3 regions of the Clostridium zhoujianii genome follow, and region 1 is predicted to be linked to each of the others. Evidence: riboswitches for the same ligand, from Rfam matches in the RefSeq annotation. Region 1 holds a riboswitch; each other region holds the start of a gene.
What was found. A riboswitch is a leader RNA that binds a small molecule or an ion and turns the genes downstream of it on or off. The one in region 1 is predicted to bind lysine.
Positions count from the first base shown of each region.

Region 2: it holds a riboswitch for lysine, as region 1 does, so the genes downstream of both, lysA (diaminopimelate decarboxylase) here and dapA (4-hydroxy-tetrahydrodipicolinate synthase) in region 1, are expected to answer to the same signal.
Region 3: it holds a riboswitch for lysine, as region 1 does, so the genes downstream of both, ACSYT2_RS16425 (Na+/H+ antiporter NhaC family protein) here and dapA (4-hydroxy-tetrahydrodipicolinate synthase) in region 1, are expected to answer to the same signal.

Region 1 is NZ_JBPUTF010000001.1:855,192-858,486, forward strand. Features, by position in the region: gene ACSYT2_RS03920 (Cof-type HAD-IIB family hydrolase) at 1-377, shown strand, start outside; gene ACSYT2_RS03925 (DUF1648 domain-containing protein) at 430-942, shown strand; lysine riboswitch at 1,000-1,165, shown strand; gene dapA (4-hydroxy-tetrahydrodipicolinate synthase) at 1,289-2,155, shown strand; gene ACSYT2_RS03935 (acyltransferase) at 2,225-3,235, opposite strand.
Region 2 is NZ_JBPUTF010000005.1:66,078-69,372, forward strand. Features, by position in the region: gene ACSYT2_RS17110 (betaine/proline/choline family ABC transporter ATP-binding protein) at 1-145, opposite strand, end outside; gene lysA (diaminopimelate decarboxylase) at 426-1,721, opposite strand; lysine riboswitch at 1,821-1,987, opposite strand; gene ACSYT2_RS17120 (beta/alpha barrel domain-containing protein) at 2,093-2,764, opposite strand; gene ACSYT2_RS17125 (DUF1576 domain-containing protein) at 3,266-3,295, shown strand, end outside.
Region 3 is NZ_JBPUTF010000004.1:105,490-108,784, reverse strand. Features, by position in the region: gene ACSYT2_RS16425 (Na+/H+ antiporter NhaC family protein) at 1-1,454, opposite strand, end outside; lysine riboswitch at 1,593-1,768, opposite strand; gene ACSYT2_RS16420 (ABC1 kinase family protein) at 1,853-3,295, opposite strand, start outside.

The DNA.
Region 1 (3,295 bases):
TTGATGAATATGATTATAATGTAGAGAAGATTGAAGTGTTAGATGCAGATAGAGATCTTCTAAATAAAATAAGTGAAAAGATAAGTAATATTACAGATGTATTTATAACATCATCCTACGAACGAAATATTGAAATTTTACATAAGGAAGTTAATAAGGGTAGTGCTATTAAAAAGTTTGGAGAGTACTTGGGTATAGATTCTTCACAAATTATGGCATTTGGAGATAATACTAATGATATAGAGATGATTGAGGTAGCAGGTCTTGGTATTGCAATGGAAAATGCATTAGATCATGTTAAGAAAAAGGCAGATTATATTACATTAAGCAATGAAAATGATGGTGTGGCATATGCTATTAATAAGTTTATAAAGTAGTTATTCTAAATAAGAGATAGTAAAATATAATAGGATATTTAGGAGATGTATTATGAGTAATAATTATAGTGCGGATAATAATTCTAAATTCAAAATAAAATACAGTAAGAAAGAAAGGATTTCTATTTTTATAGCTACTTTAGGAATAGTATTTATGATAGTATATATCCTTTATACATGGAATAAGATACCGGATAGAATACCAACACATTTTGGAGGTAGTGGAAATCCAGATTCATGGGGAGGAAAGATTTCACTAGTAGTATTTCCCATAATATCTTTCCTTTCATACTCTTTGCTAGTGGGATTAAGTTTTATTCCGGAAGCATATAATTACTCAGTTAAAATAACAAAAGATAATATGGAGTATCAATATCACAATGCAAGGGAATTGATACTATATCTAAATGTAGAAATAGTATTATGTTTTGGGTATATTAATTGGAGAATGATAAAAGTTGCTTTAGGTGAAGCAACAGGATTAGGAATAATTTTTCTCCCTATATTCCTAGTACTATTATTTGGGACAACAGGTTATAAGATTTGGAAAAGTATGAAGAAATAAGGTAATATTAATTGACAAAGTATAGCATTAGAGTTATTATTTAATTAATTGAATAACAATCAGGGTAGAGGCGCTGGATATAAAGAGTATCTTATTGGAGTGGGCACATGAAGATGATAAGTGAAAGGTATACTAGCCGAAGGATATAAATCTGCAAGGTTTTATCCTGGGTATGTAAAGAATATTTGCATAACTGTCACGAAAGTGGAGGGCTACAAGGATTTATAAAATTTCTGTATGTATATAGCTTTTTAAGTGAAATCTACCCATCATAGTCTATCTATGGTGGGTATTATTATGCAATAAAAAGCTAAGCCCTTACCTAAAAAATGGAGGTAAGATAAAAATGAGTATTAAAGGTTTATGGGTGCCATTAGTGACACCATTCAAGGATGAAGAATTGGATATGATTTCCTACAAGAGATTAGTTGACCACTATATAGGTGAAGGAGTTCATGGATTAATGCCCCTTGGAACTACAGGGGAAACACCAACACTAACTGACTTAGAGTATGAAGAAGTCATAGCAAAGTCTATGGAATTTGTTAATGGAAGAGTACCTGTCATAATAGGTCTTGGAGGCAATAATACTAAGGCTGTACAAGAAAAATTAAAACTTGCTGAAAAGTATAAGGTTCAAGGTATTTTATCTGTAAGTCCTTATTATAATAGACCAGATCAAAGAGGGATTTATGAGCATTTCAATAGAATTTCTGATAGCACTGATTTAGATATTCTATTATATAACATTCCTTATAGAACAGGAAGAAATATGGATAATGACACTATTCTAAGATTAGCAGAAAAGAAGAATATAATTGGTATCAAGGATGCATGTGGAGATTTTGATCAGACTATTGAATTATTATTAAATAAGCCTGAGAACTTTAGTGTTATGTCAGGTGAGGATACTCTGCTTTATAGTTCATTATTATTAGGTGGAGATGGGGGTGTAACTGCATCTTCTCATATAAGAACTAAGGATTTCTTAAAGGTTTATAATGATATTCAAAATAACGATGCTAAGTCTGCACTAGAAACATGGAAGGAATTAAGCAGGATTATTCCATTAATGTTTAAGGAGCCAAATCCAACTCCTATTAAGTATATGTTAGAGAAGATTGGTCTAATTGATTCTCAGGAGGTTAGATTACCTTTATTGAATATAACTGATGAATTAAAGAAAGAGTTAGATTCTAAAATAGCCTTATAGTAAAGAAAAAAGATGTGTAATGTAAAGTACACATCTTTTTTATTAGATAAGATTAAACTAAATATAATATTAGGATATAAACTTTCTAATAGGCTTTATTTTATACAGGAAAATCATAATCACCAGTGGAACCAGAAAAGCGACAACTGTACCTATAAAGATATTGAGAATAATTATACCTGTATCAATAATCTTAACAACTGTAACTATTATAAGTGGATGGTATAAATATATTCCTAGAGTATATTTTGAAATACGTGATAATATACTGTTTTTTCCTTCAAAAGAATTAGCAAATAGATATATCATTATTGTTGTTATTTGTGCATTTGGTACTAGACCTAAATGAAAGAAAAACCATAAGTCATTTCCTATATTAAGTAAGTAAATACTCCATATAGTTGATACTAATTCAACTATTAAAGCTATAGCAAAAAATAGCCATCTTTTATTTTTTATTTTAAAATCTTTCAATACATATCCAAGAGTAAATAGTCCAGAAAATTCAATCCACCAGAATATCCAAATATTAATTCCTGTAATATTCTTAATTATTTCCATAATCAAGCCTAGTACACAGAGTCCTATTGAGATAGTTAGAGATTTTTTTAGGGACTTTCCTTGAAGTAGTTTATAAAATAGTGGTGACAATAAATATAGTATTAGTAGCATGTAGATATACCATAAATGAATGCACAAAGGATTAGATTTAAATCCGGTAAAGATATCTTTTATATAATTAAGAAATGTGGCCTCTTCAATTCCTATCATATAGAATGGAAAATATATTATTACAGCAGCTAATAGTGGCAATATTAGCCTAGGTACTCTTTTTTTATAAAATTCTTTTAAGCTGTAATCCTTAACTGAGGCTAATAGATATCGCCCACTTAACATTACAAAAATAGGAACTCCTATGCGAGTAATTATTGATATAAAAGTTACAATTTCTGATGAGTTGATTAGGTCAGTTCCAGTTAAGAGCTTCATTACATTATTTGCATTAACATGAAGTAAAACCACAAGGAATATTGCAAAAGTTCTTAGAGAATTCATCTCATGATTAATTTTTCCTTTCATTATTATAACCTCCCTTTATTTTCTTATATACTTTACATACGAAGATATAGAGTATTATCT
Region 2 (3,295 bases), on a different contig from region 1:
TATTAATCATTTTTAATGTAGTAGTTTTTCCACATCCACTTGGACCGATTAAAACTACAAATGAACCTCTTTCTATATCCAAATTAATATTATCTAATATAACTCGAGATCCAATCTTTTTTGTTACATTTTTTATTTTTATCACTATATCCCGTCCCTTCATACTAACTGTATTTATTACAGTTATTCCGAATTCCTATATATAGCATAACATACTGCATCTTGAATTTTTTCTTATCTACCCCTTATAAGAGTTACTCTTCTGTTTTTAACTAATACTCTCCTTTGTTTACTCCATTTTACACTTAAATCTGATTTGAACATAAATTCAGAATAGTTTTCAAGATGATTTTAAGATTTTTTTTCTTAAAATAAAAGAAAAAAAGATGTAGATTCTCTACACCTTTTTAATATATTTTTATATCTTAAACTAGCTCATTTCTTATAAGGTCTTCATAACTTTCCCTCTTAACTGCCAATCTTGAAGTACCTTCCTTAACCATTACCACTGCTGGCTTTTGAATCTTATTATAGCTACTTGCCATAGAAAATCCATATGCTCCTGTAGACATTATTGCAAGTAGATCTCCTGTCTCAGCTTTTGGTAGCATAGTATCAGTAATTAATATATCTCCTGATTCACAACATTTACCTGCTATTGTAACCTTATTAGTATTAGGTTGTCCCATTTTATTTACTATTCCACATTCATATTTAGCTTGATATAAAGCTGGTCTTATATTATCAACCATTCCTCCATCAACTGCTACATATTCTCTAACCCCTGGAATCTCTTTAACAGATCCAACTCTGTAAAGAGTTAACCCAGCATTTCCAACTATTGAACGGCCAGGTTCTATTGTTAATATAGGTCTTTCAACATTTAAGTTTTTGCATACTTCATCAACTTTGTTTAAAATTGTTTCACAATATTCCTTAGTTGTTCTTGGTGAATCTGCCTCTGTATAGTATATTCCGAATCCACCACCAAGGTCTAATTCCTTAATTAAATGTCCTGTTTCTTTCTTTATATTATTTATTAACGTAAGCATTACTTCAACTGCATCTCTATATGGTTCAAGTTCAAATATTTGAGATCCTATATGACAATGAAGTCCTGCTAAATTTATATTTTTAAGGCTAATTGCCATTTTTACCGCTTCCATTATTATATCTCCAACAGGTGCAAATCCAAATTTCGAATCAATTTGTCCTGTCTTTATATAATCATGTGTATGAGCTTCTATTCCTGGAGTTATTCTTAAATAAATATCTTGTACTTTTCCCATATTATTAGCTATTCTATCTAGATTCTCCATTTCATATAGGTTGTCTACTACAAATCTACCTACGCCTAACTTTACTCCAAATTCAATTTCATCTAATGTTTTATTGTTCCCATGGAAATATACCTTTTCCATAGGTAATCCTGCTTTATATGCTGTATATAGTTCTCCACCGGATACAACATCTAGGCATAATCCTTCCTCTTTGATTAACTTAACCATTTCAACATTTAAAAAAGCCTTCCCTGCAAAGGCAACTCTATTATTTTCCTCACTACATTTAAAGTAATTATAATAATCTTTACATGTATTTCTAAGTAATTCTTCATCCATTACATATAATGGTGTACCATACTCTGCTGCTAAATTGCTTGCTTTAACGCCCCCAATTATCAACTCATTGCTGTCTACTGTCATACTTCCAAATAATTTCATATAAATATACCCCCAATTTAGTATAAAAGTTGATTAAATCTTCATAAAATAAATAAAACAGCAAAGATAACCCTTGCTGCCAAAATACACATATATAATGTACCTTGTAGCTCATCACATTTTGTGACAGTTATACACATATTTTATGTATATCCAGAAATAGATCCTGCAAAAATCCTACTTCTTCGGCCTAACACCTTTCATTAATCATCATAGTCTGCCGACTCTTATTAATTACTAATTGCTTTGGCACCTCTACCCTAGGTAATATCTCTCATACCATTTTATTCAACTTTAATCATTATGATACCACAATTTATTACATTTGTAATGAATTTTTTGAAATAATAACAAAACTTTCATTAACTTTACTAGAAACCACGATACTTGTCCATTAATTCACCCATTATCTCTGCTGAAGTAGGCGGTGTATATGTAATAGCATTTGCTCCAGCCTCTACAGTTGCCTTAACACTTTCTATTGTAGGACCTCCTGTTGCCATAACAGGAACCTCTGGGAACTGTTCTTTTATACTTCTAACTATTCTTGGAGTATCCTTACCTCCTGATACATTTAGTATAGTTGCTCCAGCCTCTATTCTTTCCGCTATATCTTCATGCTCCGATACTATTGTCACTATAACTGGTATATCAATGGTAGCTCTTACTTTTCTAACTATTTCATTAGATGTAGGTGCATTTACAACGACACCCATAGCTCCCTTGAATTCTGCATCTAAGGCTAGATTAACCACTCTTTTCCCTTGAGTGATTCCACCTCCAACTCCACAAAAAACCGGTACATCTGCTGCCATAATTAAAGCTTCAGTTATAAGTGGCTGCGGTGTGAATGGATAGACAGCTATAATTGCGTCAGCATTTGTATTTCTAATAATAGCTACATCTGTAGTAAATAGTAATGATTTTATTCTTTTTCCAAATATCTTAATTCCACTACAATCTCTAATAACTGATGGAACCTCTACTACATGGTTTCTTAATGTACCTTTTATTTCTGGCACGAATTTAGCCTCTTTTGCCATTATCTTTCCTCCCTACCTTATCGCTATACATTATATTATACTCTTTTATAAACTTTTATAAAGATAAAAAAAAAGTGAAATTTATCCCTTTGAATAATTACTCAGCTTTATAAAATTATATATTTAATTCAACATATCTTCTAACTGACCATTTTATTGAAAAAACTTAACTACAAATATCATTTTAAATAATATTTGCAGCCACACTTTTATTCTTAATATGTGAATTAATAGTATACACTCTCAAAGAGAAAATTTAAATAATACATATTAAAAATTCTAAAAAAATTTCATTTAATCTTTCCCATTTAAAGGATTAATGGTAAATTATAAATATAAGATTCTTAGGAGGCTACTAATTTGATTTTGTGCAAAAAGAACTTCTACCCCCCCTATATAATTTTACTTTGTATTTATATATTTTTTATTCTATTCAGTCTTTCTATTAGTTCCCTATCAGAAATTTTCTCTGGCTTACAAACTATAATTTCCACTCCTGATATTTTAATTACTGATTATATTGAATTAGGT
Region 3 (3,295 bases), on a different contig from region 1:
AATACCGCACTTGTGCTCATAACAATGTAAGTCATATCTGGTGATATTGCATTAGCTAATGGAATTGCAAGTGGCATTAATATACCCATAGTTCCATAAGCTGTTCCTGTGGCGAATGATATAATAGATCCCAATATAAATATAACGCTTGGTAATAAGAATTTAGGTAGAGAGTCTGACAATAATGTTACTAAGAATTGAGCTGTTCCTAATTCCTTTATAACAGAACTTAACGACCAGGCTAGTATTAAAATAACACCAGTTATAATTAATCCCTTCATACCATCAATCCAAATTTCAATAGCTTCAGACACCGTGAATATCTTCTTACATACTGCAAGAGCTATAGCCACTATACTAGCAAATAATGCTGATTGGAATAATGCTATTGATGCATCTGCGTTACTGAAAGCTTGTTGTATTGCATTAAAAGAAAATGGTGCATCTGTAAATACCGCTTGAAGTACTGTATCTTCACCAGCCATTACTGATTGATATCCACTATAATAGAAACTAGCTAAAGCTGATACTATTAATGTACCTATAGGGATTATAGCATTCCATATACTTAACTTTACCCCTGTCTTTGCTTCAAACTCTTCTGCTGTCTCTTTGTCTACTTCAATATCCTTTAATACTTGTTCCCCTTTTCTTGCTCTAATTTCAGCCTTTCTCATTGGTCCAAATTCTCTTAATAAAACAGCAGTAATTACTACAAAAGCAAGTATTAATATATTATAAAATCTATATGGTATAGTTTGTAGAAATACACCAAAACCATCTACATTTTGACCAATCCCTTCAAATCCATCCTTTATTAATCCAACCTCAAGACCTATCCATGTTGATATAATTGCAAGTCCTGCAATTGGCGCTGCTGTTGCATCTATTATAAATGCTAATCTTTCTCTTGATACTTTCATTTTATCTGCTACTGGCTTCATTATAGGTCCTACTATAAGTGCATTAGCATAGTCATCAAAGAATACTAATATTCCTAAAAGCCACGTAACAACTTGTGCACTTCTTGGTGTTTTTGCTCTCTTTGCAAGAGCTTCAGCTACCGCTCTTGCTCCACCCATTTTAGAAACAAGGTTTATTACACCACCAATAACTAAAACTTGAAGTATTATACCTGCATTCCATGGATCCGCAAGTGAAGTAAGTGCTCTTTGAACAAAATCTAAAAATGCTTGAACTGTTGCTCCTATAATATTAAATCCTGTAAGTTGTAACATAAAACATCCTGACAATGTTCCAACAAACAATGAAATAACAACATTTTTAGTTATAAAAGCTAATATAATTGCAACTAGTGGCGGTATTAATGTCCACCATCCAAATTTTACTGAGTTAGTTACTGCTGGCTCAACTTCTGCAGCTAAAACGGCAGTAGATGATAATACTAGTAACATTAAAGTTGAGATAAAAATCATTAATCTTCTGTTCTTCATTTTATTATTCCCCCTATATTTTTTTGTGAAAAGAATTAGAGGTCCATCATTTTATAAGACATTATTTTTTGAATATGTCTAAAATAAAAAAGAGCCTTGAGTTAACACTCAAGGCTTTATATACACAATAAAAAAATCCTGAATGATAGCTCACCACAAAATGACTTTGTGACAGTCTTATACATATTCTATATAAGCCCAGCGTTAGGATATTTAAGCTTTAATCCTTCACTTCGGCGATATTTCCTTTCTTATTGCTTCATCCTGCTTAAGTCTGCAATAATACTCTTAAGTACCGCGCCTCTACCTCTTGTCTTATTCACTTCTTATAATTTAGGTTAATTATACATTTCATTCATTAATAATTCAAGAACTTTTTTAACATTTATTCATAAATACTATTTTTTCCCTTTAGCTTTGAAGTGACCAGCTTTAACTATAGATACTAATAGTATTATTGCAAAGACAGCAGATATGATATACCCCACAATGCCTAACATTGATAATCCCTTATAATCGGGACCTACCTTATTACTTATAATTAGTGAAGATCCTAATATTAAAGAAGATATTAATAATGTTGCAACTATTCTATTAACCATATTACTTATCTGAGATATAGTTTCATCTAAATTGGTTATATTTAAATTAATTCTTGTTCTACCATCGGAAATAGTATTAAGAACCTCCAATGTCTTGCTAGGTATTCTAATTGTATCTCTTGCAAACGCATATGCTGATAACACTAACTGCTCTTGATTCAATTCTTTTAATAAATCAAATTTCCCTTTGGATTTTGCAAAAGAAGTTACAACAGAAATTATATCCAAATCAGGATCTACTTCAGCCACTACACCTTCCAATATTACTAATCCTCTTACTAGAACCACTAATTCTCTAGGAAACTGAATTCTATTTTTTCTAGCCAATGTAAATATTTCCCTAAGCAATATCTCCATCTTTATATTTTTCAAACTTGTAGCTAAGTATGTATCAAACAAATATGATACATCTTCATAAATTGTTCCTTTATCTATTTTTCCCCGCTTAATTCCCACTGCTAATATGAAATCTACTAACTTCTTCTTATCACCTGTTGCCACAGATAACAGCGCAATATTTAGCCAACTTCTTAAGCCTTCATCTAATATTCCTGTAATACCAAAATCTATAAAGCATATACGATTATTAGATATTAATATATTTCCTGGATGAGGATCCCCATGAAAAAATCCATCATCAAAAATTTGTTTACAGTAACAAAGAGCTAATTTTCTCGCTATATCCTTGTTGTCATAACCCTCATTTCTTATCATCTTTAAGTCATTTATTTTAAACCCTTGAATATTTTCAAGAGTTAACACCTTTGAACTCCAAAGTTCCTCAATTATATCCGGAGCATATACAGAGGCTATATTTTTATTATTATTCTTAAATATTAATATACTTTCTCCCTCTGCTATAAAGTCCAATTCTCTTTCTGTACTTGCTTCTAATTCATTTAAAACCTCTATTGGATCCACAACTTCTATATTTATCTTTGCCTTGGTGAATTTAACTATTCTTTTTAAAATAGATATATCCATTTTCATAGTTTCTTGCACATCAGGTCTTTGAATTTTAACTATAACTCCTCTGCCATCTTTTAATATCCCATTATGAACCTGTGCTATAGACGCAGACGCCATTGGCTCTTCATCAAAAAACAAAAAGCACTCCCGTAGTCTTTTGTTTAAAGAACTTTCAAATACCATTTTTACATCTTCAAAACTCTCCATATAGGCTGAGTCCTGTAACTTTATCAGTTCATCTATGTACGCCTCTGGTAATATATCTGATCT